Regions from separate parts of the Pseudarthrobacter humi genome, predicted to be linked through region 1. Evidence: riboswitches for the same ligand, from Rfam matches in the RefSeq annotation. Region 1 holds a riboswitch; each other region holds the start of a gene.
The links. Region 1 has a riboswitch for thiamine pyrophosphate ahead of thiD (bifunctional hydroxymethylpyrimidine kinase/phosphomethylpyrimidine kinase). Riboswitches for the same ligand answer to the same signal wherever they lie in the genome.
Positions count from the first base shown of each region.

Region 2: linked by a shared signal. The riboswitch ahead of thiC (phosphomethylpyrimidine synthase ThiC) and the one ahead of thiD (bifunctional hydroxymethylpyrimidine kinase/phosphomethylpyrimidine kinase) in region 1 are both predicted to bind thiamine pyrophosphate.
Region 3: linked by a shared signal. The riboswitch ahead of NFC73_RS12885 (ECF transporter S component) and the one ahead of thiD (bifunctional hydroxymethylpyrimidine kinase/phosphomethylpyrimidine kinase) in region 1 are both predicted to bind thiamine pyrophosphate.
Region 4: linked by a shared signal. The riboswitch ahead of thiO (glycine oxidase ThiO) and the one ahead of thiD (bifunctional hydroxymethylpyrimidine kinase/phosphomethylpyrimidine kinase) in region 1 are both predicted to bind thiamine pyrophosphate.

Region 1 is NZ_JANCLV010000009.1:64,438-71,715, forward strand. It holds gene NFC73_RS13785 (Rne/Rng family ribonuclease) at 430-3,732, shown strand; TPP riboswitch at 3,834-3,931, shown strand; gene thiD (bifunctional hydroxymethylpyrimidine kinase/phosphomethylpyrimidine kinase) at 3,914-5,482, shown strand; gene rplU (50S ribosomal protein L21) at 5,755-6,063, shown strand; gene rpmA (50S ribosomal protein L27) at 6,125-6,388, shown strand; gene obgE (GTPase ObgE) at 6,507-7,278, shown strand, end outside.
Region 2 is NZ_JANCLV010000014.1:17,539-24,816, forward strand. It holds gene rpsP (30S ribosomal protein S16) at 1-16, opposite strand, end outside; gene NFC73_RS16840 (hypothetical protein) at 229-666, opposite strand; gene NFC73_RS16845 (VOC family protein) at 780-1,655, opposite strand; TPP riboswitch at 1,811-1,918, shown strand; gene thiC (phosphomethylpyrimidine synthase ThiC) at 1,913-3,730, shown strand; gene NFC73_RS16855 (alpha/beta hydrolase) at 3,735-4,469, opposite strand; gene ffh (signal recognition particle protein) at 4,572-6,152, opposite strand; gene NFC73_RS16865 (glucose-6-phosphate dehydrogenase) at 6,241-7,278, shown strand, end outside.
Region 3 is NZ_JANCLV010000008.1:52,259-59,536, reverse strand. It holds gene NFC73_RS12900 (glycoside hydrolase family 25 domain-containing protein) at 1-629, shown strand, start outside; gene NFC73_RS12895 (energy-coupling factor transporter transmembrane component T family protein) at 678-1,472, opposite strand; gene NFC73_RS12890 (ABC transporter ATP-binding protein) at 1,469-3,058, opposite strand; gene NFC73_RS12885 (ECF transporter S component) at 3,058-3,708, opposite strand; TPP riboswitch at 3,774-3,915, opposite strand; gene NFC73_RS12880 (heme-degrading domain-containing protein) at 3,972-4,514, shown strand; gene NFC73_RS12875 (DUF4235 domain-containing protein) at 4,556-4,819, shown strand; gene mnhG (monovalent cation/H(+) antiporter subunit G) at 4,931-5,368, opposite strand; gene NFC73_RS12865 (MrpF/PhaF family protein) at 5,343-5,636, opposite strand; gene NFC73_RS12860 (Na+/H+ antiporter subunit E) at 5,633-6,178, opposite strand; gene NFC73_RS12855 (Na+/H+ antiporter subunit D) at 6,175-7,278, opposite strand, start outside.
Region 4 is NZ_JANCLV010000001.1:467,046-474,323, forward strand. It holds gene NFC73_RS02310 (RNB domain-containing ribonuclease) at 1-725, opposite strand, end outside; gene thiE (thiamine phosphate synthase) at 790-1,476, opposite strand; TPP riboswitch at 1,594-1,714, shown strand; gene thiO (glycine oxidase ThiO) at 1,705-3,063, shown strand; gene thiS (sulfur carrier protein ThiS) at 3,060-3,296, shown strand; gene NFC73_RS02330 (thiazole synthase) at 3,301-4,116, shown strand; gene NFC73_RS02335 (4a-hydroxytetrahydrobiopterin dehydratase) at 4,189-4,515, shown strand; gene NFC73_RS02340 (hypothetical protein) at 4,593-4,895, opposite strand; gene NFC73_RS02345 (DUF3107 domain-containing protein) at 4,950-5,174, opposite strand; gene NFC73_RS02350 (TetR/AcrR family transcriptional regulator) at 5,225-5,890, opposite strand; gene moeB (molybdopterin-synthase adenylyltransferase MoeB) at 5,975-7,174, shown strand.

The sequences.
Region 1 (7,278 bases):
TGCTCCTTGCCCCGATTGTAACGCCGGTGACTGGAAGCAGCATTCAGCCAGCGCACTCAGCCACCGATCCGTTGCCCGTGGTTCCGCCGCCTTTCAGCCCGGGTGTGAGAGAATGAACATGGCTGGAGGCCGACCCACATTCGGACTCCGGTCCGGTGGCTTGTTTCAAGACCGCCAATGATGAGCAGGGCAGGCTTCGGATTCTCTGATCCGGCTTCCCGCAATTCCATTGGTCGGCACCTGGTTGTGGCGTGTAGAACAACGGGTTTCAGGACACAGCCGACGGCTCCCACGGGCTGCCGCACCCCTCTGCCGGTGCGAACCTGGGAGTATCCACTTGACTTCTGTCAACGCCTGCGGGTTTTGACAATATGTGCCCCAATGGGTGCCGGATGTGGCGGTACGTCAGGGGCAGGAGTGTTGCCACATATGGAAAACGAACAAGCATCAGCCGTTAACGATGAAGCCGTCGCCGAGGCCACGGAAGCGCCCAAGAAGGCCACCCGGACACGCCGGAAGGCAGTGCCGAAGACCGCAGAGGCCGCACCGGTGGAGGCCGCCGAGGCTGAGCCTGCGACGGACGCCGCACCGGAGCCTAAGGCGCCGGTCCGCCGCACCCGCGCACGCAAGAAGGTGGAGACCGCCGAACCGTTGCCGGCGTTCGCTGCTGAGGTTCTGGAGGCACCTGCCGCCGTTGTTACCGAGACTGTCGTAGAGCCCGCCGCCGTCGAAACCGAGGCCGGAGCTGCAGCCCCCGAGGCTGCAGCGGAGACCAAGCCTGTCCGCCGCCGCCGCGTGGCCACGCGCAAAACCTCTGCCCCCGACGTCGCTCCCGCGGCCGTGGAACAGGCAAGTGCAGAGCAGGCAGCCCCTAAAACTGCAGCGACGCCGGCCCTGGAAGCAGAGGAAGTCGCGGCTGCGGAGGCCGCCGCGCCCGCAGCAGCCGCCGCGCCCGCAGCAGCCGACGCCGTTGCCCCCGTCAACGCTGCCCAGGTCAACGCTGCTGCCGCGCCGGCGAAAGAGCCGGCTGCTGCTGGGACTGCCAGCCCGTTCAGTTCGCTGTTCCTTGAGCCGGCGTCCACCACATCGGTGCTTTTCCAGGCCCCCGACCTCAGCACCGTGGTCCGCCCCGCGCCGGTTGCTGCCGTCGTTGAAGAGCCGGAAGAGGACGACGCCGAAGACGGCGAAGCGGACGACGCCAACGGCCGCCGCAGGCGCCGCAGCCGTGGTCGCCGTGGACGCAGCCGTACCGGCGAAAGCGATGCTGACGTTGACAACGAAGGCGACGAAGGCGCAGCCGAAGAAACCGATGAGGATTCCGCCGGACAGACCGATGAGGGCGTGACGTCCCGCCGTCGTCGGCGCCGCCGCCGTGGCGACCAGGATCTGGAACTGACCGGAGGCGAAGGCGACGACCCGCCCAACACGGTGACCCGTGTCCGCGCGCCGCGCGCCGCGGCCGAAGCGCCGGTCAACAACCGCGTCACGTCTGTCAAGGGTTCCACCCGCCTCGAAGCCAAGAAGCAGCGCCGACGCGAATCCCGCGACACCGGCCGCCGCCGTACCGTCATCACCGAGGCCGAGTTCCTGGCCCGCCGCGAATCAGTTGACCGCCAGATGATCGTCCGGCAGCGCGACGACAGAATCCAGATCGCCGTCCTGGAAGACGGCGTCCTGGCCGAGCACTTTGTGTCCAAGACGCAGCAGGATTCCTTGATCGGCAACGTCTACCTGGGCAAGGTCCAGAACGTCCTGCCGTCCATGGAAGCGGCGTTCGTTGACATCGGACGCGGCCGCAACGCCGTGCTGTACGCCGGTGAGGTGAACTGGGAAGCCGTCAACCTCGAAGGCAAGCAGCGCCGGATCGAAAACGCGCTCAAGTCCGGCGACACCGTCCTGGTCCAGGTCACCAAGGACCCCGTGGGCCACAAGGGCGCACGCCTGACCAGCCAGATCTCCCTGCCCGGCCGCTACCTGGTCTACGTGCCCGGCGGCTCCATGACCGGCATCTCCCGCAAACTGCCCGACGTCGAGCGCAACCGCCTCAAGCGCATCCTCAAGGACCGCCTCCCGGAGCACGCCGGCGTCATCGTCCGCACCGCTGCCGAAGGCGCCTCCGAAGAGGAGCTCACGCACGACATCAACCGGCTGCGCGCGCAGTGGGAAGGCATCGAAAGCCAGTCCACGTCCACCAAGATCCTCGCGCCGGAGCTGCTCTACGGCGAACCTGACCTCACCATCAAGGTGGTCCGTGATGTCTTCAACGAGGACTTCTCCAAGCTGATCGTCTCCGGTGAAGAGGCCTGGGACACTATCGAGGCGTACGTCACCTACGTGGCCCCGGACCTCGTGGGCCGCCTGGAAAAGTGGACCAAGGACCAGGACATCTTCGCTGCGTGGCGGATCGATGAGCAGATCCACAAGGCCCTGGAACGCAAGGTCTTCCTGCCTTCGGGCGGCTCGCTGGTCATTGACCGCACCGAAGCCATGACAGTGGTGGACGTCAATACCGGCAAGTTCACCGGCAGCGGCGGCAACCTCGAGGAAACCGTCACCAAGAACAACCTCGAGGCAGCTGAAGAAGTGGTCCGGCAGCTCCGGCTCCGCGACATCGGCGGCATCATCGTCATCGACTTCATCGATATGGTCCTCGAATCCAACCGCGACCTGGTCCTGCGCCGCATGGTGGAATGCCTGGGCCGCGACCGGACCAAGCACCAGGTGGCCGAAGTGACCTCGCTGGGCCTCGTGCAGATGACGCGTAAGCGCATGGGCACCGGGCTCCTGGAAGTCTTCGGCGAGCAGTGTGAAACCTGTGCAGGCCGCGGAATCGTCACCCACGACGACCCCGTGGAGCACCGCCGCGCCAACACGGTAGCCGCGGAGCACCACGTGCAGCGGGTTGACAGCCGTCCGGAAGCCCAGCGCACCGACAGCGTGCGGACTGACAGCCAGCGCCCGGACAGCCAGCCGGGTGGCCGCACTGACCGGAAGCGCCGCCGCGGACGGGGCGGCCAGCCGTTGGAAACGGCGCCGGCAGCTCCGGTGCAGATCCACACGGTCCATCCGGAAGCCAGCGATGCCGAGCGCCATGCGAAGGCGGAGGCCACTCGGGCAGCGCTTGCGAACATTGCGGCCGCAGCCCACGCTGCGCACCTGCACGACGACGAGGTGGCTCAGGCATCAGCTGCCGCGGGCCGGCAGCCTGCGGCTCCGGTGCCGGCTCCGGCTGGGCAGTCCGAAACGGACTCCAACGGCCGCCCGGCCGCTGTGCTGACCTTCGGCGGCGAGCAGGTAGTGCTGCCGTTCGTGGCGCACCACGAGGACCAGCCGCACGCACCTGCCCTGACGCTTGACCGCCTCGCGGAGGCCTTCGCCCACCTTGGTGAGCCGGCTCCTGTAGCGGAAAGCACGCCGCCGGCAGTCCAGGCAGCTGAACGCCGGGCGGCCGAACCTGCCCGCCAGCAGCAGCCAGCGGCGGAGAAGGATTACTCCGACCACACTGAAGAGCCCCGTGCCCGCCGTCCCCGGCGGAACCGGAGTGCCAGCCGTGCCCAGGGCGCAGCCAACGCCACGTCCGTAGAACATCACGAAGCTGCTGCGGCGGCTGCTGCCGGACACACCCACGCCGCCAAGGCCCCGGAACCCCTCAAGGCTCCTGTGGCCGACAAACCGGTTGCCGCCAACGCGCCCATCATCCTGGGCGTAGGCGTTCCGGCCTCGGAGCTCTGACCAAACAGTAGGGCAAGCCAATACAACGGCGCCCGGACGTGCCTGTGAATCACAGGCTGCGTCCGGGCGTCCGGCGTTAAGTCGCGAGGAACGCTAGGCTGGTGACTGACACGGGGTGCCGCGCAGAGAGCCGGCTGAGATCCACACCCGTTGAACCTGTCCGGTTAGCACCGGCGAAGGGATGTCTCCTTTGGCTTCAACTTCTGTTCTTCCTCCTGCAACGCCCGCGGCGGCTCTGCCGAAAACCCCAGCAACCCGGGCTGAGGTCCGGGTGCTGCGTGACGTCCCGCGGGTGCTGTCCATTGCCGGATCGGACCCTTCAGGGGGCGCGGGCGTCCAGGCCGACCTCAAAAGCATTGCAGCCCTTGGCGGCTACGGCATGGCGGCGATCACCGCGCTGACGGTCCAAAACACCCAGGGGGTCCAGGCGGTTCACGTCCCGCCGGCGTCCTTCCTGGGCCAGCAGCTCGCTGCCATCAGCGATGACATCACCATCGACGCGGTCAAGATCGGCATGCTGGGCGACGCTGCGGTGATAGGCGTGGTCCGCGACTGGCTGGAAAAGGTACGTCCCGCCGTCGTCGTTCTTGATCCGGTGATGGTGGCCACAAGCGGCGACCGGCTGCTGCAGGAGTCTGCCGAGGCGGCCCTGCGGGAGCTGCTCCCGCTCGCGGACCTGATCACCCCCAACCTGGCGGAACTGGCCATCCTGGTGGCGGAGCCGCAGGCGAGGGAATGGCACGACGCGCTCGGGCAGGGGCAGCGGTTGTCCGCCGCGACCGGCGCCACCGTCCTGGTCAAGGGCGGCCATCTCGACGGCGGTGCGTGCCCTGATGCCCTGGTCAACGCCGGCGGGCTGCTCGCCCAAGAGGTAGTGGAAGTGAGCGGGGACAGGATCCCCACCCGCAACAGCCACGGCACCGGCTGCTCGCTGTCATCGGCCATGGCCACGGCCCAGGCCCGGCTGGGTGACTGGGAAGCCGCGTTGCGGCAAGTGAAGCCCTGGCTGGTGGGCGCGCTGCGGGCCGCTGACCAACTGAAGGTGGGCGCGGGCAACGGCCCCATCAACCACTTTCACCACATGCAACAGATTCCGGCGGCCGGCGAATTCGCGGAGACGCTGCGCCGGGCGTCGGCGCCGGATCTCGCGGCCATCTACGGGCTGGACTTCATCCGCGACCTGGCGGCCGGAACATTGGCTGAGGAACAATTCGCCTATTACCTCGCCCAGGACGCCATCTACCTCAACGGGTATTCACGGGTCCTCGCCCGAGCCAGTGCGCTGGCGCCCACGGAAGCCGCGCAGCTGTTCTGGGCGAAGTCGGCCCGGCAATGCCTTGAGGTCGAATCCGAACTGCACCGCACGTGGCTGAGCACCAGGACCGTGGACTCCGTCCTTGGGCCTGTCACCAAGTCCTACGTGGACCACCTGGTGGCGGCCTCGGCCTCCGGCAGCTATGCGGTCCTCGTGGCGGCGGTGCTGCCGTGCTTCTGGCTGTACGCCGAAGTGGGACAGACCCTCCACGCGGAGTTCCTGGCCGCCGGTGCTTCGCCGGCGCATCCCTATGCCGACTGGCTGCGGGCCTATGCTGACGAGGATTTCGCCCAGGCCACGCGCGACGCCATCGCCTTGGCTGACGACGCCGGCCGGAGTGCTTCCGCGGATGAACGGGCGGCGATGCTGGTGGCCTTCAGGCAGTCGTGCCGGTTCGAGGCGGAATTCTTCGACGCGCCGCGAATTCATTCCTGACAGGCTGCGGCCTGTGCGGCCTGTACGATAGTCAGGCACGGTTTTGGATTGTCAGTGCAGTACCTGCTTGTGGGTACTATCACAGACAACCTGCCGTAACCAGCCTCATTTGCGGCCGAAGGCAAAATTAGCGTATTCTAGATCTTCGGTGCTTACGCCAACACTTGGGTTACGACCCCACGGCGTTGAGGCACAGCGAGAACCCAGCCAAATACGGAACAGGGTTCAGCACGCAAATTTAGTAATAAACGTCGAGAGAAGTGAGTTCCCAAGTGGTGTACGCGATTGTCCGCGCAGGCGGCCGCCAAGAGAAGGTTTCCGTTGGAGACTTCGTTACCCTGAACCGCGTCCCCGGTGGAGCCGGCAGCACCTTTGAGTTGCCCGCACTGCTCCTGGTAGACGGTGACAAAGTCACCTCTGCTGCTGCGGACCTGGCCAAGGTAACGGTTACGGCTGAGATCCTCGAAGACCTCCGTGGTCCGAAGATCGTCATCCAGAAGTTCAAGAACAAGACCGGTTACAAGAAGCGCCAGGGTCACCGTCAGGAATTGACCAAGGTCAAGATCACGGGTATCAAGTAACTCTTCGTTACTGTTCAGGTTCTTCAGCAGATTCCCCAGAATTTAAAGGCAGGCATTTCAAATGGCACATAAAAAAGGCGCGAGTTCCACTCGCAACGGTCGTGACTCCAACGCCCAGTACCTCGGCGTCAAGCGCTTCGGCGGCCAGGTAGTTTCCGCAGGCGAGATCATCGTCCGCCAGCGTGGCACCCACTTCCACCCGGGCGCCGGCGTTGGACGTGGCGGCGACGACACACTGTTCGCACTGGCCCCGGGAGCCGTCCAGTTCGGCACCCGCCGCGGTCGCCGCGTTGTTAACATCGTTGCTGCTGCAGCTGCAGAGTAACAAATAGTTCTGAAGCGGTGGAGCGGGCCATTTTGGTCCGCTCCACTGTTCTTTTAACCGCATTACAATCGTCTTGTCGCCTTTGGGCGTACAGGAAAACAGCACTGAGGAGATCCACGTGGCGAGCTTTGTAGACCGGGTAGTACTGCACGTATCCGGCGGTACCGGCGGCCACGGGTGTGTCTCTGTCCACCGGGAGAAGTTCAAGCCCCTGGGCGGTCCCGACGGCGGCAACGGCGGCGACGGCGGCGACGTCATCCTGCGCGTTGATCACCAGACCACCACGCTGCTTGACTACCACCACGCCCCCCACCGCCATGCCACCAACGGTGGACCCGGCATGGGTGACTGGCGCGGTGGCAAGAGCGGCGAGACACTCATCCTGCCCGTGCCGGACGGCACCGTGGTCAAGTCCAAGGACGGCACCGTCCTGGCGGACCTGGTCGGCGAAGGCGCCGAGTATGTGGCGGCCGCCGGCGGCCTGGGCGGCCTGGGCAACGCCTCGCTGTCCTCGCAGAAGCGCCGTGCCCCGGGCTTCGCCCTGCTGGGCATCGAGGGTGACGCCCGTGACATCGTGCTGGAACTGAAGTCCATCGCCGACATCGCGCTGGTCGGTTTCCCCTCTGCCGGCAAATCCAGCCTGATCGCGGCCATGTCCGCCGCGCGGCCCAAGATCGCCGATTACCCCTTTACCACGCTGATCCCGAACCTGGGTGTTGTCCAGTCCGGAGATGTCCGCTTCACCATTGCCGACGTCCCGGGCCTCATCGAAGGCGCCAGCGAAGGCAAGGGCCTTGGCCACCACTTCCTGCGCCACGTGGAGCGCTGCGCCGCCCTGGTGCACGTGCTGGACTGCGGCACGCTCGAATCGGACCGTGACCCTTTGGCGG
Region 2 (7,278 bases), on a different contig from region 1:
GAATCTTTACGGCCACTTTTGTGGTCACTCCTGTTTCAGAAAAGGGGTGAACCGACGTTCTGCACCCGTGGGGCGGGCCATACTTGAGGGTTCGAAGGACAGGATCCGGACGCGGAGAGAGGGGCCACGCAGATCGAGTACCTGTTTATTGTGCCAGATCAGCGTCCGGATTTCGACTTGACACGTCGGGATGGGGTAGCCGGGCGGACCCGGCGGGCCACGGCCTGCCTACGACGACCAGACGTACACGCCGGTGCGCGCGGCGTCATCGACTGAGTTTGCCAGCTCAGCGAACTGCTGGACATACGTCCGGGCCTCGGCCACGCCGAACGGCATGTCATCCTGGGCGGCCCACTTTTCAGCGACGTCGTCCAGGACATTGCCTTCGCCTTCAGTCTCATAGCTGAGCAGGTCCGCGAGCGCACGCACCATGGCCGGCGGTACCCCTAGGAGGGAATCACTGGCGACGTCAACCATGGCCAGTTCGTAGTCCGCGCCACCGGCGTGCACCGCAACGCCGGCAAGGTCGCCAAGCTGCTCGATTTCGAAATCGCTGATTCCGGGAATCCGCAGGGCCTGGCCCTCCGGGGAGCCCCCTGCATCCAGGACGGCCGCCCGCTTCAGCGCGGCATCGTGAGTGGAAACAAAAATTTCAGTGAAGCCCATGGGAACAGCCCTCATTCCGTCGACGGTGCGGCCTGGAAGGGCAGCAGCAAGTGCCGCCCCGGCCGTTCAGAATCAGCCTAGTACAAGGCAAGCCGCACACTTGGCATCCGCACTCAGCGGACGGCGACCCGGATATTATTGCGCCACGGGTCCTCGAAGCGAAGCTCGGCGCCCGTGTGGTGCGAGGCCACACCGGCGACCCTCAGGCGGTCGGCGAGCGCTCCGACGTCATCCCCGGAAGGGACCTCGATGAGCACTTCGCCGAGGCCCAGGGTGTCCTTGCGGGGACCGGCTCCGCGGCTGTTCCAGACGTTCATGGCCATGTGGTGGTGATACCGGCCCGCGGAGACAAACAGTGCCTGCCCGTGCCAGCCGGCGGTCTTTTCGAAGCCCAGCGTGCCGACGTAGAAATCGTGCGCTGACTGGACGTCGCCCACCTGGAGGTGGACGTGGCCCACGCCGGCTTCGCTGGCCCGCTGGCCGGCGACGGATTCCTGGGTCAGGTGCTGCTCGAGGTAGCGCTGCGGCGGCAGTGCCAGGCTGTCCATCACGACATCCTTCCCGTTCCAGGACCAGTTTTCGCGGGGCCTGTCCCAGTACAGTTCGACGCCGTTGCCCTCGGGGTCGTTGAAGTAGAAGGCCTCGCTGACGAGGTGGTCGGCGCTGCCGGTGAAGGACCGGGGTTCATACTGGGCGGCGGTGGCTACCGTGGCGGCCAGCGAAGCCTGGTCGTCAAACAGCAGTGCGGTGTGGAACAACCCGGCCTCTCCCCTGCCAGGCAGATTCAAGGACGGGGCGGCCGCGAGATGGACCAGCGGGCGTTGAAGGCGGCCAAGATAGACGCCGCCATCCTGTTCCGCGACGACGTCCAGGCCGAGCGCACGCTGGTAATAGTCGGTCATCAGTTTCATGTCGCCCACCTTGAGCATCACGGTGCCCATGGAGAGGGCAGCAGGAAGGAGATCCCGGCTGGTGGCTTCTGCAGTCATGTGAACACTCCCGGTCCGCTGGCCTTCGGACGGAAGGCCGCTATGGTTCCAATTTACTTGAACCTTCAATTTAATTCAAGTGGCAGAGCAGACGGATTGCGACCGCATTCCCGTGATTGCTGTGACGGGTCCACCCTCGGCCTGTGGTAGCTTCAACTTGACCACACGGGAGCCCTTGCAGGGGCTGAGATCGGGCTGACGCAGCCTGCGACCGTTGAACCTGTCCGGGTAATGCCGGCGAAGGAAGTGAGTATTCATTGAATACACAAGAAACACAGCTGATCCCTGCCAAAAATGAAGCCGACGTGGATCAAACGCTCCAACCTGAAACCCAGTCGCTGAAGTCCCACTCGCTGGCGTTTATCAACGATGAGGCCACCGGGATCCGCGTTCCCGTGACCGAAATCGCCCTCGAACCGTCGCCAAACGGCGAGGCGAACGGGCCTTTCCGGACCTACCGAACGGCGGGACCGGGCAGCGATCCGGTGGTGGGCCTCAACCCGTTCCGCTCGGAGTGGATCGCCGCCCGCGGAGACACCGAGCCCTATAGCGGCCGGGAGCGGAACCTGCTCGACGACGGCAAGTCGGCCGTGCGCCGGGGCGCAGCCTCTGCGGAATGGAAGGGTGCTCAGCCGGTTCCCCGCCGCGCCGTCGAAGGCAAGACCGTCACGCAGATGCACTACGCGCGGAAGGGTGTCATCACCCCCGAGATGCAGTTCATCGCCCTCCGTGAAAATTGCGACGTGGAACTGGTCCGCAGCGAGGTGGCGGCCGGCCGGGCCATCATCCCCAACAACATCAACCACCCGGAATCCGAACCAATGATTATCGGCAAGGCCTTCCTGGTGAAGATCAATGCCAACATCGGCAACTCGGCCGTGACCAGCTCCATCGCCGAGGAAGTAGACAAACTCCAGTGGGCCACCCAGTGGGGTGCCGACACGGTGATGGACCTGTCCACCGGCGACGACATCCACACCACCCGGGAATGGCTCATCCGCAACTCCCCCGTCCCCATCGGCACGGTGCCCATCTACCAGGCCCTGGAGAAGGTCAACGGCGAGGCCAACGCCCTGACTTGGGAGATCTACCGGGACACGGTCATTGAGCAATGCGAGCAGGGTGTGGACTACATGACCATCCACGCCGGCGTGCTGCTGCGTTACGTGCCGCTGACGGCCAACCGCGTCACCGGCATCGTCTCCCGAGGCGGCGCGATCATGGCCGGGTGGTGCCTGGCGCACCACCAGGAGAACTTCCTCTACACCCACTTCGACGAGCTGTGCGAAATCTTCGCCAAGTACGACGTCGCGTTCTCCCTGGGCGACGGACTGCGCCCGGGGGCGACGGCGGACGCCAACGACGCCGCCCAGTTCGCCGAGCTGGACACGCTGGCTGAACTGACCCAGCGGGCGTGGGAATTCGACGTGCAGGTCATGGTGGAAGGTCCCGGGCACGTCCCGTTCCACCTGGTACGGGAGAACGTGGAACGCCAGCAGGAACTCTGCAAGGGCGCCCCGTTCTATACCCTGGGGCCGCTGGTCACGGATATTGCCCCGGGCTATGACCACATCACGTCCGCAATCGGCGCCACCGAAATCGCCCGGTACGGCACGGCGATGCTTTGCTACGTCACGCCCAAGGAACACCTTGGCCTGCCGAACAAGGACGACGTGAAGACCGGGGTGATCACCTACAAGATCGCCGCCCACGCAGCAGACCTTGCCAAAGGCCACCCCGGCGCCCATGAGAGGGATGATGCCCTGTCCAAGGCCCGGTTCGAGTTCCGCTGGCGCGACCAGTTCGCGCTGTCCCTGGACCCGGTCACGGCGGAGGCCTTCCACGACGAGACGCTGCCTGCCGAACCGGCCAAAACCGCCCACTTCTGCTCCATGTGCGGCCCGAAGTTCTGTTCCATGAAGATCAGCCAGGACATCAGGGACGAATACGGTTCGGCAGACTCGCAGGCGGCCATCGCCGAGGCCTACAGCGGGATGCGCGAAAAGAGTGCGGAGTTCCTGGCCGCCGGCGGGAAGGTCTACCTCCCCGAGCTTCGGATCCCGGCCGGCAGCTGACGGCTCAGGAAGCCTGAACCGAGCGTGACCTGCCGACGTCGGCGATGAAGGACCGGATGGCACGGTCACCTTCGGCAGAGTCCTGGGGCCGGTGTCCTCCCGCAGCAATGCGGTGCAGGGCACCGGTTTCCTGCAGATATCCGGCGATTTCCTCGTAGAGCGGTTCCCACCCACCCGTCAGGACCAGGGTGGGGACGCCCGGAACAATGTGCAGCGGGGCCTCCCAGGACGGCGCCTGCAACCGGAGCCGGCGCGCCGACCGTTTTTCCTCCGGCGTGGCGGGCTCCTGCAGGTCCGCCGCGAACATTCGCCGCACGAACTCCCGCTGGAAGTCTTCATCGCTGAGCTGGTTTCGGAGGTCGAACAGCGGTTGCATCAGGGCGCGGTGTGCGGCCGTGGCCGGCAGTTCTGCGGTCAGGGACAGGCACGCCGGTTCTACCAGCGTGAGGGAATACACCAGCTCGGGGCGTTCCACGGCAGCCATCATGGCCGCAATCGCGCCCTCGGCGTGGGCAACAACATGGCCGCCGGCGGCCCCGCGGCCGTCATCGGCAAGTGAGCGCAGGATGATGGCGGTATCTTCGGAGAACGAGGACTCCACGGGTTCAGCGACGGAGTCAAAACCGTGCCGCCGCAGGAACAGGGCGTCGTACGTCAGCGCCATGCCGTGCTGGCGCAGCCACGCCGCGGCACCGAAAGGTCCGGCGCCGTGCACGAACACTACCCGCTGTTTGAACATGACCCAACCCTATTCCACGGCACCGACATCCCTATTGGGCAGGAGCCAGTGTGGTTATGAGTGCCCACAACGACGCCTGCTGCTACCCAGTCGGGAGGGTGGTTACTTGCCGAGGAACTTGTCGAATCCCTTGGGTAGGTTCAGCTGCGACGGGTCGAAGTCGCCGCCCTGCTGGCCGAATGCTGCCCCCGTGGGGAGCGCCTTCGCCGCGCCGGCCCGCCGGGCCTCGGCGTCCTTCAACTCCTGGGCAGCCTTGGCAGGGTTGCCTGAGCGGGCCTTCTTCTTCGGGGCGTTCTTGCCGCCCTTCCGCGCACCGCCGGGGCCGCCCATACCAGGCATCCCGGGCATTCCGGGCATGCCGCCGCCCTGGGCCATCTTCTTCATCATCTTCTGGGCCTGGCCGAAGCGCTCCAGCAGGCCGTTGACCTCGGAGACATGCACGCCGGAACCCCGGGCAATGCGTGCCCGGCGGGAGCCGTTGATGATCTTCGGGGCGACGCGTTCGTGCGGCGTCATGGAACGCACGATCGCTTCGACACGGTCGATTTCGCGCTCGTCAAAGTTCTCCAGCTGCTCGCGGATGTTCTGCGCACCGGGCATCATCATGAGCATCTTCTTCATGGAGCCCATGTTGCGGATCTGCTGCATCTGGGAGAGGAAGTCGTCGAGGGTGAAGTCTTCCTGGTCGGCGAATTTCTTCGCCATCCGGGCGGCCTCGTCCTTGTCCCAGTTCTTTTCGGCCTGCTCAATCAGGGTGAGGACGTCACCCATGTCCAGGATGCGGGAGGCCATGCGGTCCGGATGGAACAGCTCAAAGTCATCCACGCCTTCGCCGGTGGAGGCGAACATCACCGGCTTACCGGTGACCGACGCAACCGAGAGTGCGGCACCGCCGCGGGCGTCGCCGTCGAGCTTTGACAGCACGATTCCGGTGAAGTTCACACCCTCGTCAAACGCCACAGCCGTGTTCACGGCGTCCTGCCCGATCATGGCGTCGATCACGAACAGCACTTCATTGGGGACGATGGCGCGGCGGATCTCGCTCGCCTGCTCCATCATCTCGGCGTCAACACCGAGGCGCCCGGCGGTGTCAACAATCACGACGTCGTGCAGCTTCTGGCGCGCTTCCTCGACGCCGGCGCGGGCGACGGCGACCGGGTCACCGGCGGGGTGCTCCAGTTCCGAAGTGGCTCCGGGGTGCGGCGCGAAAACGGGCACGCCGGCGCGGTTGCCGACAACCTGGAGCTGGGTGACGGCATTGGGCCGCTGGAGATCACATGCCACCAGCAGGGGGCTGTGGCCTTGGGCCTTGAGCCATTTGGCGAGCTTGCCCGCCAGGGTGGTCTTGCCGGCACCCTGGAGGCCGGCCAGCATGATGATGGTGGGACCGGTCTTGGCAAGGCGGATCCGGCGGGTCTCGCCACCGAGGATCTCAACAAGTTCCTCATTGACGATCTTGACGATCTGCTGGCTGGGGTTCAGGGCCCCCGATACCTCTGCCCCGAGGGCACGCTCGCGGACGCGGGCCGTAAACTCACGCACCACGGGCACGGCGACATCGGCATCCAGGAGAGCGCGGCGGATCTCCCGGACTGTGGCATCGACGTCGGCCTCAGTGAGGCGGCCCTTGCCACGGAGATTCTTGAAGGTTGCTGTCAACCGGTCAGAGAGTGAATTAAACACGCGCCGCGCACTTCTTTCAGTGGATTTACAGGGGGGACTCGACTATCTAGGGTACCAAGTCGGGCTTGCCGGATGACATGCTGGCAGGGTGACCAGCCAAACAAGTGTAAAAACCCTGCTCATTCTGGGTGCCTCAGGCGATCTGACGGGACGCCTCCTGCTCCCGGGACTGGCCCGGCTGGTGGCGAGCGGCCGCGCCGATGGCCTGACCCTGGTGGGCGCCGGCTCCGATGCCTGGACGCCGGAAAAGTGGCGGACCCGGGTCCACGAAGCCTTCGCCCCCGCCGCGGAGGCCGCCGACGCTGCTGGCAAGAAGGCACTCAGTGCCTTGGCGGAAGCTACCCCCTACCACCAGCTGGATGTTACGGCGGACGGAGCCCTGGCGGCATTGTTCTCGGGCCTGGAGGGCCCCACCGCGATCTATTTTGCGTTGCCTCCACATGTCAGCCAGCTGGCCTGCGAGTCACTGCACCGCGACCAGGTTCCGGCCGGAACACGGCTGGTGATGGAGAAGCCGTTCGGCGCTGGTGTTGCCTCGGCCCGTTCCCTTAATCACACACTCGCCGCGCTGGTGCCGGAGGACCACATTCACCGGGTGGACCACTTCCTGGGCAAGGCGACGGTGCTCAACATCCTGGGCCTGCGTTTTGCGAACAATTTCCTGGAACCCGTCTGGAACCGCGAGCATGTGGAGAAGGTCGAGATCATCTTCGACGAGGACCTGGCACTGGAGGGAAGGGCGCGGTATTACGACAACGCCGGTGCCCTGCGCGACATGATCCAGAGCCACCTGCTCCAGATCATGGCCCTGATGGCCATTGAGCCGCCGGCCACCATCGGGGAACGGGACCTCCGGGACGCCATCGCCGCCGTGCTCCGCGCCAGCAGCATCAGTGCGCCGTACGCGAACTCCACCCGCCGGGCCACGTACACGGCGGGTTCGATTGCCGGCCGGAACGTCCCGGACTACACGCAGGAAGAAGGCGTGGACGCAGCCCGCGGGACAGAGACCCTGGCGGAAGTCCGGGTGGACATCGACAACTGGCGCTGGAAGGGGGTCCCGTTCATCCTGCGGTCGGGCAAGGCCCTCGGGGTGAAACGCAAGGAAGCCGTGGTCACCTTCCGC
Region 3 (7,278 bases), on a different contig from region 1:
GCGTCAACAATGGCCTGGCCAGCACCACTAACCCCTGCCTCGCCGAACTTCTCCGCTGGGCCAAAGCCATCACGGTGAACCCGACCGATCAGCCGTCCGTGGCCCTTTACGTCAACACCGCCAACCCGGGGCACGCTGGCTCCTGGTGGCCGACCAGTAACAACTACCCCGCTGCCCACGCTGTAGACAACCCCTACGGCACCTGCAAGGACAAGGACGTTGGCCCGGTGTGCGCATACATGTACGGCTACGCCAAGGCATACGACGACGCCTACATCCGCGGCATCAGCAGCCCCTCGGACTACCTGTGGTGGCTCGATGTTGAAACAGGCAACAGCTGGTCCCTCGACAAGAATGCCAACCGTGCCGTCCTAGAAGGTATGACCGACTTTTTTCACAGCATCGGCGCCGACGTCGGCATCTACTCCTCGGCCTATCAATGGGTACAGATCGTGGGCACCGTCAGCAGCTCCAGCAACCTTTATGCCCTGCCCAGCTGGCTGGCAGGCGCCCGCACTGCCTTCGGAGCCACCGCCAACTGCTCGAATGCGCCGTTAACCCCCGGCGGCACAGTCACCCTGACCCAGTTCGTCTCCAGGGGCTTCGACTACGATCACTCGTGCATTTAGCAGGCAAAGCGCGCCGTAGCCCGAATCCAGAAGCATGGCCCGCCCGGACTAGCGCCAGACGAAGTTCCAGGTCCCCATCCCGGCCGCGGCAACCACAGCAGCCGCCGCGATCAGCACACCGCCCGCCAGCACCCAGGCGTCCAACGGCGAATAGGTGGATTCCCGGGCCCATGTCCGCAGGCCGGTGCCAAAACCGCGCGCTTCCATGGTGATGGCCAGCCGGGACGCACGGCGGATGGCCTGGACCAGGAGCCCGAAGCTCTGCCCGAGCGTGGCCCGCAGCCGTTGCAGCGGGCTGCCCTGCGAGCCCACGCCGCGGGCCCGCCGCGCCATGCCGATGGTCTGCCATTCCTCGGCCATAAGTCCCACCAGCCGCATCGCGGCCAGCGTGCCGAGGACAAAACGGTGCGGCAGCCGGGCCTTCTGGGCCAGCGCATCGGCAAGGTCGGTGGGGTCCGTGCAGGTCATCAGCAGGATCGCCGGCAGGGCAATCGCGAGGCCGCGCAGCATAAAACCGATTCCCAGCTGGAGGGAACCTTCGCTGATCGACCAGATCCCGACGTCGAGCAGTACAGCGCCGCCGTCCGCCGCGACGATCGCCGTGCTCCAGCCGCCCAGGGCTGCCGCGATGATGAGCGGCCAGCCGCGCTGCCACAGCAGGCGCAGGGTGAGGCCCGCCAGCGGGAAGATCACGAGCTCGGCCCCAAGCGCCACCGAAGCAGACACCCAGTCGATGGAGAGCGCCAGCACCAGGGTGATGAGGAAGACGACGGCGAACTTGGCCAGCGGGTTGGCGCGCGTCAGCAGCGCGTGGTTGCTGCGGAGGGTCAGGGCATCCCTCATGCCGCACCCGCTTCCTGGCGTGCGCCGCCGCGTGAGGCCGGTCCAAGCCGCAGTTCGGCCCCGCCCAGGACGGCGCTGAACTCCTGGTCGTGGGTCACGGAAACCACGGAGGTCCCGGCGTCGAGCAGTTCTGAGAGGAACGATGCGAGCTCAGCCCAGGTGTTGGCATCCTGGCCGAACGTCGGCTCGTCGAGGACCAGCACACGAGGGTGGGCCGCGAGGACAGTGGCCACCGAGAGGCGCCGCTTTTCGCCTCCCGAGAGCGTGTACGGATTGGCGTCCACCAGGTGCGTCAGGCGCAGCCGTTCCAGCAGCTCATCAACCCGCTCCTCGCCATGGCCCAGGTGCCGCGGGCCGAACATCAGTTCGTCCAGCACGCGGCCGGTAACGAACTGGTGCTCGGGTTCCTGGAAGACGGTTCCGATGCGGGAAATCAGCTGGTTGGCTTTCCATTTGAAGGGGTCAATCCCGGCGCCTTCGGAAAGCTCGACGGCGGCGGACACCTTCCCCGCCACCGGCGCCAGCAGACCGGCGAGGGTCAGTGCGAACGTTGACTTTCCGGCGCCGTTGGGTCCTGTGACGGTGAGTGCGTGGCCGGAACGGACCTGGGCCGCGATGCCGTGCTGCACCGGTACCGGCGGGATGGTCCGGAAGCCGCGGCGCCGCGGACGCTCGCGGGAGACGGCCAGGTCCTCGGCGGCCAGCAGCAGGTCACCGGAGCCTGCGGACACGCGGCGGCGGGTTGCCGGCACGTACCCCGGCACCCAGACGCCCGCGCCGATCAGCATGTCCCGCGCCTCCGCGAGCACCTGGTCCGGCGGCCCGTCCAGCAGGACTGCGGACGATGCGGCGGAACCTCCTGTGGAGCCCGCTGCCGAGCCCGGCTGCAGCACCACAATCCGGTCCACCAGGTCCTTCCAGACGGACACGCGGTGTTCCACCACAACCAGGGTGGCGCCGGTTTTGTCCAGGCAGCGGCCCACGGCGTCCCGGACTTCCAGCACGCCGGCGGGATCAAGGTTCGCTGTGGGCTCATCCAGCAGGATCAGCCCGGGCCGCATCGCGAGGATCCCGGCCAGCGCCAGGCGCTGCTTCTGCCCGCCGGACAGGGCCGACGTCGGGTGGTCCAGCGGGAGCCCGCCGGGACCAGGGCCGGCACTCCGCAGCCCGACGTCGTCGAGCGCTTCATGGACGCGCCGCCAGATCTCGTCCCGCGGCACGGCGAGGTTCTCGGCCCCGAAGGCGACGTCGTCGCCCAGGCGCGAAAGCACCACTTGCGTTTCCGGATCCTGCTGCATCAGGCCCGAGCGGCCGCGCTGCCCGCGCGGCACCACACCGTCGATCAGCAGCGAACCGGTTTCGTCGGCGTCGTCCCCTTCATCCCCCAGCACCCCTGCGAGCGCGTGCAGCAGTGTTGACTTGCCTGCGCCCGATGGGCCCAGCAGCAGCACCCGCTCGCCGGGAGCGATGTCGAGGTCGAGCCCCTGGACCGCGGGCGCGGAACGTCCCGCATGCCGCCAGCCCCAGCCACGGGCGGACACCGCGGCGGGGCGCACTCCGGAAGCGCCGGCGTCGGAAGCGGTCATCAGTTGAAGACGGGCTCCGACGCTGCCTTCCGGGATGCGAACGAGCTCAGCACACCGGTCCGGGCCAGGCCGCGGGTGGCGATCCAGGACAGCGCGCCCGCAATCACCGCGCCGGAGATGGTGCAGAACACGATGTACGCGAGCTTGTCGCCGGGCTCGTAGGCGATGTTCCAGCCCCACGGCAGGAACGAGTCATTGAGGCCGCAGAACAGGCCCGCGCCGGCACCGGCCAACAGCGCGGCGATGAGGTTGTACTTCTGGTGCAGGAAGGACTTGAACCGGAAGTTGCCGTACACCAGCAGGAAGAACACCAGCTCGGCGCCCAGGCCCTGGAGGAGTCCGGAGATCAGCACCGTGGCGCCGTACTGCGAGCCCATGATGAGTTCGCCGGTGGCGGCCACAGTTTCGCAGAAGATCGCCGCACCGGGTTTGCGGATGATGAGCATGCCCAGCACTGCCGGGATCATCCAGCCGCCGGCGATCAGGCCGGTCAGCGGGGGGTAAACGGCGTTCATGGGGGCGGAGACGATGCCGGCGCCCTGGGACCAGGCCCAGAAGATCACGCCGCCGGTGATGGCGATGAGCGCCGCCACCACGATGTCCACAACACGCCAGGTATTGCCGGTCTTTTTGATTGCTGCAGTTGTCATTTTGGTCCTCCTGAGGAACAGGAGGGGAAAGTGCCCCGGAGTGCGGCGCTGCCGCCGTTTCCGGACACTTCGAGAACTCGACTCCCTTGCGCCGGTACTAACCGGATCAGGTTCGAGGGTCTGCGGCTGTCCGCACTCTCAGCGCCCACCTGCGGTTCCCTGGCAATGCCAGTGATGTCCGACGGCGGCGCTCCCCTGTCGTAATAAATCTGCCCTGATGGGCGTGCTCCAGTTTACACCGCGGGCGGGGTAGATTGTGGGCCATGACTGCCAACAACCCGACTGTGACTGCGTTCAATCCTGATTCGACAGTGCCCCAGCCGGCGGGGCTGCTTGAGGCCCTGATTGCCCGGGTCGAAGCCGAGATCAACGAGCTGCAGTTTCCGCATTTCAGCAAGGACGACTCCCTCAACCTCGGGCTGCTCCTGGTGGAGCTGGGCAAGAGTCGGAAGCTGCCCATCGCGATCGACATCACCAAGGGTGACCAGGTCCTGTTCCACGTGGCCCTGGACGGCGCCACCCCGGACAACGAGCACTGGATCCGGGCCAAGCAGCGCACCGCCGCCAGGTATGAGATCCCGTCGCTGCTGGTGGGCCTGCGCGGCAGGCTGCATGGCGGCCGGATCGAGGACCACGGCTGGTTCGACGAGTCCACCTATGCCCCGCACGGCGGCTGCTTCCCGGTCTACGTCGCCGGTGTGGGTGCGGTGGCCACGGTGACGGTCTCGGGCCTGCCCCAGCAGCAGGACCACGATCTGGTGGTGGAAGCCCTGCGGGAGATTCTGGAGTCCATGCAGCCGGGTTAGGCTAAAGGAAGTCCCGGATCCGCTCACAAGGAGTTCAACGAATGAACCTGTTCATCAAGCTGCTCGGCACTGCAATCAGCATCGGCGCCGGGTTCGTCGGCACCAAGGTGGTCAATACGGTGTGGGAAAAGTCCACCGGCCGGAAGCCCCCCACCGGCAAGGACGAAGACACTCCCACCACCCTGCGCTCGGCCCTGACGTTTGCGCTCATTTCGGCCTCGGTCAGCACCATCATCCAGGTGCTCGCCAACCGCGGCACGCAGCGGGCCATCACCCGTTTCGCCAAGTCCCAGGACATAGTCTGACCGCACCACCATCCCCTGAGTTTTTGTCCAGATAATCGGCTCAAGCCGGCCGAGATACCCGATGATCTGGACAAAAACTCACACGGGACGCCGGGGGCTGCGCGTGACGCTTCAGTCCCGCCGGCCGCCGTCGGACGCTTCATCCCTTGACGACTCTTCCCGGGCCGACTCATCCCGGGCCGACTGGGCCGCCTTCTGAACCACGGCGTCGAGTTCATCGGAGCTGAGCAGCTCACGGTGAAGGTGTTTGGTCCGGTAACCGGCGCGGCCCACCATATGGGCGGAAACCGGCACCGTCAGCAGCTGGAAGATCCAGGCGACCAGCAGCACCGGCCACACCCACCAGGTGCGCATCTGCAGGCCGATGGCCGCCAGCAGCAGGAACAGCCCCAGCACTTGGGGCTTGGTGGCAGCGTGCATGCGGCTCAGCAGGTCCGGAAAGCGGAGCAGGCCCACGGCGGCGGCGAGTGACATGAGGGCCCCCACCATCAGGAACACCGCCGACACGGCATCGATGACGTTATCAACCACGCTGGCCTCGGGATTCATTGGCTTGCTCCCGCCGGTCGGCCACGAAGCGGGCAACGGTCACGGACCCGATGAAGCCGACCACGGACAGCGCCACCAGCAGCATCAGGTTGTTCAGGTGCCGGTTGACGGCCATGTCGATGCACAGTGCCGCGCCGAGGATCGCGAGCAGGACGTCGGAGGCCAGCACCCTGTCCAGCAGCGACGGTCCACGGGAGATTCTGATGATGGCTCCTGCCGCTGCCAGCGAAAGAATGACTGCCGTGACAGCCAGGACGGTCTGCATCATGCTGCGGCCTCCTGCCGGATTGCTTCGAGTTCCTCGCGCGTGCCCATGATCCTGATCAGGCCCGCTTCGATGGAGCGGACTTCCTTGCGCAGGCTTTCCACCTCGTCCGGGCTGCTGACATTGAGCGCGTGGAGGTACAGGGTGGACGTTGACCGGTCCACTTCCACCACCAGCGAGCCCGGGATCAGCGAAATCACGTGCCCGGTGGCGGTGACCATGAGGTCCTGGTGGCTCCGCAACGGCACCGCGACGACGGCGCTGATGACCCGCGGGCCGCGGACCACCGCCAGGTACATGACCTCGACGCTGGCTGCCGCCACCCTGCCCAGGAAACGCAGGGCAAACGGCACGGCGTGAAGAATGTTGAAACGGCCGCTGAGTTCCACCGGCGGCAGGTAGAACATCCGGGCCACAAGGACGGCCAGCAACGCGCCGAAGAGCAGGTTGCCCGGGCTGAAGTCCTGCCACAGGGCGCCCCAGACAATCACCAGCCATACCAGCAGGGGCAGTTCCTGGCGGAGGGAAATCCGGCGGCGGCTCATTTGCCCCCACCGTCTTTCAGGGCCAGCGGGGGAACTTCCGTGTCCTCGCCCAGCACGGCCTGGATGTAGGCGGACCTGTCCAGCATTTCGTGGGCGGCCTGGTCCGAGACTGTGAACAGCGGGCCGGCGAAGACCGTGAGTGACACGCCCAGGACCACCAGGCCCAGGGTTGAGCCCACCATGGTGCGGGGCAGCAGTGTGACGTTCTTGCGGCCTGCCCGGCTGCCGGTGTCCGAATCCTCCGGCTCGGCCAGCAGGACGGGGTCCGGGTGCTCGGCGTCCGAGGGCTTGCGCCAGAAGGCGCGGTTCCAGACCCTCGCAACGGCCAGGAGGGTCAGGAGGCTGGTAACCACGCCGCCGATCACCAGGGCGTAGGCCAGGGGCGTGCCCAGGTCGATGCCGGCCTGGATGAGCCCCACTTTCCCGAGGAAACCGGAGAACGGCGGGATCCCGGCCAGGTTCATGGCCGGGATAAAGAACAGCAGGGCCAGGATGGGCGACAGCTTGGCGAGGCCTGCCAGCCGGTCCACGGAGGAGCTGCCGCCGCGGCGCTCGATCAGGCCTGTAACCAGGAAGAGGCTGGTCTGGATGGTGATGTGGTGGGCCACGTAGAACACGGCGGCGCCCAGCCCGGCCACCGAGGACATCGCCAGGCCGAACACCATGTAGCCGATGTGGCTGACCAGGGTGAAGGACAACAGACGTTTGATGTCGCTCTGGGCCAGGGCGCCCAGGATTCCCACCACCATGGTCAGCAGCGCCGCCACCATCAGCGGAGTGTTCAGGCTGTCCCCGGGGAAGAGCAGGGTTTCCGTGCGCACCATCGCGTAGACACCGACTTTGGTCAGCAGGCCGGCGAACACGGCGGTGACCGGCGCCGGCGCCGTGGGGTAGGAGTCAGGCAGCCAGAACGACAGCGGGAACACGGCCGCCTTGATCCCGAATGCCACCAGCAGCATCACGTGCAGGAGGGTCTGGGTTCCCTCGTCCAGGTCCGCGAGCTTGATGGCGAGGTCGGCCATGTTCACGGTTCCGGTGGCACCGTAGACCATCGCAATGGAGATCAGGAACAGCACGGAGGACACCACGGAGACCACCAC
Region 4 (7,278 bases), on a different contig from region 1:
TTCCAGTCCTCCACCGGAAGCTGCGGCGCAGCGGCAATCCGGTAGCCGCCGTCGGGCAGCTGCACAATTTCCTGCTCGGGCATGTTCAGGCTGGCGCCGCCGCGCTGCCGCTCCAGTTCAACGCGCTTGAGGCCCACTTCCTTCAGGAGCTGCAGGACCGGGCCGGCCGTCCCGGCGTCGAGTTCGGCCTGGACTCCCTTATAGCTCAGCTTGGCCCGGCTCCGGATGGTGGCCCTCTGGACGCTCACAGTGGAGACCTGCGCGGCGTCGTCCAGCCCGAACTCCCAGACATAGGCGGAACACAGCTGGCCGGCCAGAAGGCTGCCGGCCCCTTCGCTGATGACCTCCGGGTGCAGCGGGATACGGCCGTCAGGGGCGTAGAACGTCTGGCCGCGGCGCCGGGTCTCTGCGTCCAGCCCGCCGCCGGGGCGGACAAAGGACGGCACGTCAGCGATGGCGTAAAGCACCCGGTAGCCGGTGCCCGCACGCTCGATGAACAGCGCCTGGTCCAGGTCGGTGGACGACGCCGGATCGATGGTGAGGAAGGCCACATCCGTCAGGTCAGCACCCGGCAACTCGTGCGCGGCCACTGCCGCTTCCGCGTCCCGGACCGCCTCTGCCGGGTAGGGCCCCGGCAGTTCCAGTTCGGTCCGCAGGGCGCTCAGCGCCGCCGCGAGGTCGTTCGTCTGCTCGTGGACATTGGGGGCCAACCTATGATGTGACACGAAAATCAGGTTAGCTCGATTTCCACGGATCGTGCACGCCCGCCGCCCGCGACGCGGAGGATTGTCAGGATGCGCCGGCGTCCAGGGCCGCCAGGAGTGCCACGGCCGCCGCTGCGGGGTCCGAGGCTTCGGTGATGGCACGCACCACAACAATCCTGCCGGCGCCGGCCTCCACCACCTGCTCCACATTGCCGAGGTCGATGCCTCCGATGGCAAACCAGGGCAGCGTGGCCTGGGTGCCGCCGGCAGCGCGGACGGCTTCGGCCGCGTACCGCACCAGGTCAAGGCCGACGGCGGCCCGGCCCGGTTTCGTCGGCGTGGCCCAGACCGGTCCTACACAGAAGTAGTCCAGGCTGCCTTGGTCAGTCAGCCCACCGGACAGCCGGATGGCCCCTTCGACCTGCTCGGCGGTGTGCGTGGAAAGGCCGATCGCGGCTGGTGCCCCGAGCAGCGTGCGGGCGGAGGCGACTGGCAGGTCTTTCTGCCCGATGTGGAAGACGGGGGCGCCGGACAGCAGCGCGATATCGGCACGGTCATTGACTGCCCACAGCTTTCCGTGGCGTTCGGCGGCGGCCTGAAGCACGGCCAGCAGCTCCAGCTCCTCGGCCGCCTCGATGGCCTTGTCCCGGAGCTGGATGATGTCCACGCCGCCGGCAAACGCCGCGTCCACAAACTCGCCAAAGTCCCCGCGGTCCCGGCGCGCGTCGGTGCACAGGTACAGCCTGGCGCTGTGCGGGAGGCCGGTGTTCATGCCGCCAGCGGGGTCTGTTCCGGTCAAGGATTCGGGAGCGGCGGAGGGGACAAAGGACGTGCCTGCAGCGGCGAAGGATTGCGCGTTCATGGAAACCAGCCTAAGTCCCCTAAACTGGGCGGGTACTGCGGGAGCCCGTTGCAGCCGTCACAAAGCGGCCGGGCTGAGAGGGCGTCAGAGCCGACCGCTTGACCTGATCCGGCTAGTACCGGCGTAGGGAAGGAACATATGCCCCCCGCAATCAGCAGCCCGCCTGAGCCCGCACCAGCCAGCGTCCCGGCCAGCACCGCCACCGCCCTGCACGCCGACGTGGCCGTCATCGGCGGCGGAATCATCGGCCACGCCATAGCCTGGGAAGTCCGGCGATCCGGCCGTTCCGTCGTCCTGATCGATGATGCCCCCGGCAACGGCGCCAGCTGGGCAGCCGCCGGCATGCTGGCCCCTGTGAGCGAACTGCACTACCAGGAGGAAGACCTCCTTGAGCTGATGCTGGCATCCTCCGGCCTGTGGCCTGCCTTTGCGGCGGACCTCGCCCTGGCCGGGGCCGGCGATACCGGATATCTGACGACGCCGACCCTCGCCATCGGCGCGGACGCTGCGGACCGCCGGGCGCTGATGGACCTCCGGGCGGTGCAGCAGGCCAGCGGCCTGGTGGTGGAACCCCTGACTGTCCGTGAAGCCAGGACCAGGGAATCCCTGCTCAGCCCGGCCATATCCTGCGCCCTGGACATCCCCGCCGACCACCAGGTGGATCCGCGGAAACTCGTGGCGTGCCTCCAGGAAGTCCTGGCCCTCCACGAACCGGGAGCAGGAACCGCCGTGGCTGGTGCCCGCGCGGGATTCGCCGTTGACCAACGTGCCGCTGCTCTGCTCTGGGAGGACGGCCGCGTCAGCGGCGTGAAGCTCGCCCACGGCGGAACTGTCCAGGCCCGGGAGACCGTCGTGGCCAACGGATTGCAGGCAGGGTCGCTGGAGGGCCTGCCGGTTGGACTGCACCTGCCCCTGCGGCCCGTCTACGGTGACATCCTGCGGCTGGCTGTTCCGCGGCACCTGCGTCCGCTCCTCACCTCCACTGTCCGCGGAATGGTCCATGGTGTGCCGGTCTACATCGTTCCCCGGCAGGACGGCACCGTAGTGATCGGGGCAACGCAACGGGAAGACGCGCTCGCCGGGACGGGCGACGCCGCCGTCTCGGCGGTCGGCGTCTACCAGTTGTTGCGGGACGCCCAGGTCCTCGTGCCGGCCGTCTCGGAGCTTGAACTCCTGGAATGCACGGCACGGGCAAGGCCTGCGACCCCGGACAACGCCCCTCTCCTCGGCCGCGTACCGTCTTCCGCGCCACGGCCGGGGACCACGGCGGACATCGCCGGGCTGATGGTTGCCACCGGATTCTTCCGCCACGGAGTGCTCCTGGCTCCGGCGGCGGCGGCCATCTGCCGGGACCTGCTGGACGGCCGGACGGACCCGCGATGGGGGGCCCTCAGCCCGGCCCGCTTTTCAGGAAAGCACCACGTAGCCGGCACACAGTCCCCAGACAAGGACATCAGCAGCACGAAGGACCTCGACCCACAGAAGGAATCAGCATGAACATCACCCTCAACGGCTCGCGCCATTCCGTGGCGGACGACGCCTCCATCACCACCCTCATCAGCCAGGTCACCGGCCGTCCCCTCGCGGCCAACGGCCAGGCAACAGACGGGCAGAAACTCGGCGTCGCCGTCGCCCATAACTCCGCAGTAGTACCCCGCAGCCAGTGGTTCGTCACGGCGCTTGCCGAAGGTGACGACGTCGAACTGGTCACAGCAGTCCAGGGAGGCTGACACCATGACAGTAACCAGCAACATCAGCACACATAGCCGTCCCGAGGCCGCAGACAGGCTGGTCATCGACGGCGTCGAGCTCGGCTCCCGCCTCATCATGGGCACCGGTGGCGCCCCGAGCCTCGACGGGCTCGGCGCCGCCCTGCTGGCCTCCGGAACCGAGTTGACCACAGTGGCCATGCGCCGCTATTCGCCGGCGGAATCGGGGTCCCTTTTCCAGCTCCTGGTGGACCACGGGATCCGGATCCTGCCCAACACCGCCGGCTGCTTCACCGCCCGGGACGCGGTCATGACGGCGGAGCTCGCCCGCGAAGCGCTGGAGACCGACTGGCTCAAGCTGGAAGTCATCGCCGACGAACAGACCCTGCTGCCGGACGCCGTGGAATTGGTGGATGCCACGGAACAGCTTGTGAACCGGGGCTTCAAAGTGTTCGCCTACACCAACGATGACCCGGTCCTGGCCCTGCGGCTGGAAAACCTGGGTGCCACCGCGGTCATGCCGCTCGGGGCTCCCATCGGCACCGGCCTGGGCATCCTGAATCCACACAACATCGAGCTGATCGTCTCGCGCGCCTCGGTGCCCGTGGTGCTGGACGCCGGCATCGGCACGGCATCCGATGCCGCCCTGGCCATGGAGCTTGGCTGTGATGCCGTGCTGCTGGCCACCGCGGTCACGCGTGCGCAGAACCCGGCACTCATGGGGGAGGCCTTCAAACACGCCGTCATCGCCGGTAGGCTGGCGAAAGCGGCCGGCAGGATTCCGCGCCGCGAGCACGCCCTGGCGTCATCGGCCATGGAAGGCCGGGCAGAGTTTCTCTAGGCCGCTTTCTCCAGGCCCGGCGCCCTCGGCCAAACGCCGGGGCGGCTCACCGGACGAGCCGAGGAGGCCGCTGTGGCCGGCAAGGAAGACATACTCACGCGGGACCGGATCGACGCCGTCCTGGCCGCGCTGCCCGACTGGCAGTACCGGCTGGGCGGGCTCGTCGCTGTCTATAAGGCGCCGACGGCGGCCGCCGCACTGGAGCTGATTGCCGCCGTCGGACGCCTGGCGGAAGAACAGAACCACCACCCGGACCTTGACTGGCGCTACAACAGGGTGCATCTGCGCTACACGTCCCATGACGCCGGCGGCGAGGTCACTGAGCGGGATGCCGCTGCTGCCGCTGCTGTGAGTGCCGCTGCCGTTCGGCTCGGCGCCACAGCCCAGCCCGTGGGTTAAGCCGCCGGGTTAAAGGACCGTGACCACGCACCCTGCTGGGGTGGTGGTCACGGGTTCTTAGGGAAAAAGGGAGCGGCCTAAAGCTTGAGCGCCTGCGTCAGCCGCCGCGTATCGTGGCTTTCACGCGTCCGGCCCAGGTAGATGACCGTCCCGATGGCAGCGACGGTGCCGAGTGCCATGGGCAGGACCCAGGGAATCCACGTCAGGCCCGGCTGGTAGCCAAAACCTGCCGCGATGAAAATGATCCAGCTGACCGCGCCCACCACCACGGCAACCCCTGCGGGCAACCCCGTGCCGTACCGCGTATGGCGCTTGTCATTGGCCCAGACAACAAAGCCTGCGGCCGCTGTGACCAGGACAACGATGGTCAGCGAAAGCATGGAATCTCCTCGGAAAGCAGCGGCCAGCCGCCGAAGGGGCTGGCCGCGGACGTGCTAGAACTGGCCGAAACCGACCTTGCGGGCCTCCTCGGCGCCGATTTCCACGTAGCCCAGGGCATTCCCCGGAACGATGATGATGCGTCCCTTGTCGTCCTTGAGGCGGAGTTCGGTGCCCTTGGTGATGGCTTCTTCAACGACCGTGGCCAGGGCGTCAGCATCCTGGGCCGATTCCAATACGATTTCGCGGCCAATGTTCTGAATGCCGATCTTAATTTCCAAAAGGGGGCCTCCCAGCCAATCAACGTTTCTTGGGTTCTCTTATTTGTAGTCTAGGACTCTTTGGGGAAGCGAGAGATTCCGCGCCAAGCTAAACGGTAAATAAGGTCGCTGGCCACATCGAGGTCCAGGTTCCCGTCGGTCTCCAGCCAGTAACGCGCGCTGACCTGGGCCATTCCGGCCAGGCCACGGCCCAGAAGCTGGGCCTCCAGGTGGGGCAGTTTGGTGTCCTCGGCAATCACGCGGGCAACAGCGTCCGCGAACGTCTTGTTGAATGTCTCGAGGCGTGAACTGACATCGGGATCGTTGATGAGGTCCGATTCGAAGACCAGGCGGTGGGCTTGGTCGTCGCTGGCGATGAAGCGGTAGTAGGCGCGCATCACCGCCTGGACACGTTCGTCATTGTCGGTCGTGGAGCTCAACGCACCAAGCATCAGGTCCGTCAGCGACGCGAGATGGCTGTCCAGCAGGGCAAGATACAGCTCCCGTTTGGACGGGAAGTGCTGGTACAGCACCGGTTTGCTGACATGGGCCGTTTCGGCGATTTCATCCATGGCGGCGCCATGGTAGCCGTTGGCGACAAAAACCTCCTGCGCCGCAGCGAGGAGCTGCGCCCGGCGCTCATCCCGGGGAAGCCGGGCGGACCTCTGGCCCGCGGTCCGTTGAGGTGCGGCGGGTTCGCCGCCGGACGCCCGGTCAGCCCGTGCTTCATGGACCACAGTTGCCCTACTTTCCCTTGCCGTTACCTACACAATACTGCGCGGTAATATGACCCGGCGGTATCTCGGGGCATACATTGAAGTATGGCTTCGACTTTGACCGCAAATGATTCCCCTGTCTCGCTTAACCCGCTCGTGGAGCCCGCCGGTGAACTGACGCCAGCCGAGGTGGAACGCTACTCGCGGCACCTCATCATTCCCGAAATCGGAGCGGTGGGGCAGCGGCGGCTGAAGAACGCCAGGGTGCTTGTTATCGGTGCCGGGGGACTGGGTTCGCCCGCCCTGCTCTACTTGGCGGCAGCGGGCGTAGGGACCCTGGGCATCATCGATGACGACGCCGTTGACCTCAGCAACCTGCAGCGCCAGGTGATCCACGGCGTCGCCGACGTCGGACGGCCCAAGATCGACTCCGCGCGGGACGCCATCGCGGCCCTGAACCCGCTGGTGGACGTCCGGCTGCACAACGTCCGGCTGGATGCGTCCAACGCACTGGAGCTGTTCGCGGACTACGATCTGGTCCTGGACGGGGCGGACAACTTCGCCACCCGCTACCTGGTCAACGACGCCGCCGCCATCCTCGGCAAGCCTTATGTGTGGGGATCGATCTTCCGCTTCGACGGCCAGGTCAGCGTGTTCTGGGAAAAGCACGGACCCACCTACCGGGACCTTTATCCCGAGGCCCCGCCCGCCGGATCCGTGCCCTCCTGCGGCGAGGGCGGCGTCTTCGGCATGCTCTGTGCTGCGGTGGGTTCACTCATGGTGACCGAGGCGGTGAAGCTGATCACCGGCGTCGGACGTTCACTCCTGGGCAGGGTGGCACTGTTTGATGCGCTGGGCGGCAGCTGGCGCGAGATCCGGGTGTCCAAGGACCCGGCGGCCGGGCCCATTACCGAGCTTACGGACTACGAAGCCTTCTGTGGCATCACCCCCGCCGCCTCCGCCGACACGGAGCACACTGTGACGGCGACGCAGCTGGCCACGATGCTGGCGTCCCGGAAGGCAGGCCTGAAGGACTTCGAGCTGGTGGACGTCAGGGAAACCGGCGAACACGACATCGTGAGCATCGACGGCTCGGTGCTGATCCCGCAGGGCAGGATCCTGGCGGGGGAGGCCTGGGCGGAACTTCCGCAGGACAAGGACATTGTGTTCCACTGCAAGGCGGGCACGCGGTCAGCCAACGTGCTGGAGGCCGCGCGGAAGGCAGGCTACCAGCGGGTCAGCCATCTCGACGGCGGAATCCTGGCCTGGGTGCGTGACGTCGAGCCGCAGAAGCCGGTCTACTGACCGGTTGCCCTTCAACGACGCTCTCTCACTTTTGGCCCCTATTTCAACGATGCTCTCTCACTCCCTTGAAAGTGGTGAGGGAGGGTTGTGAAGAAAGCCCCTAA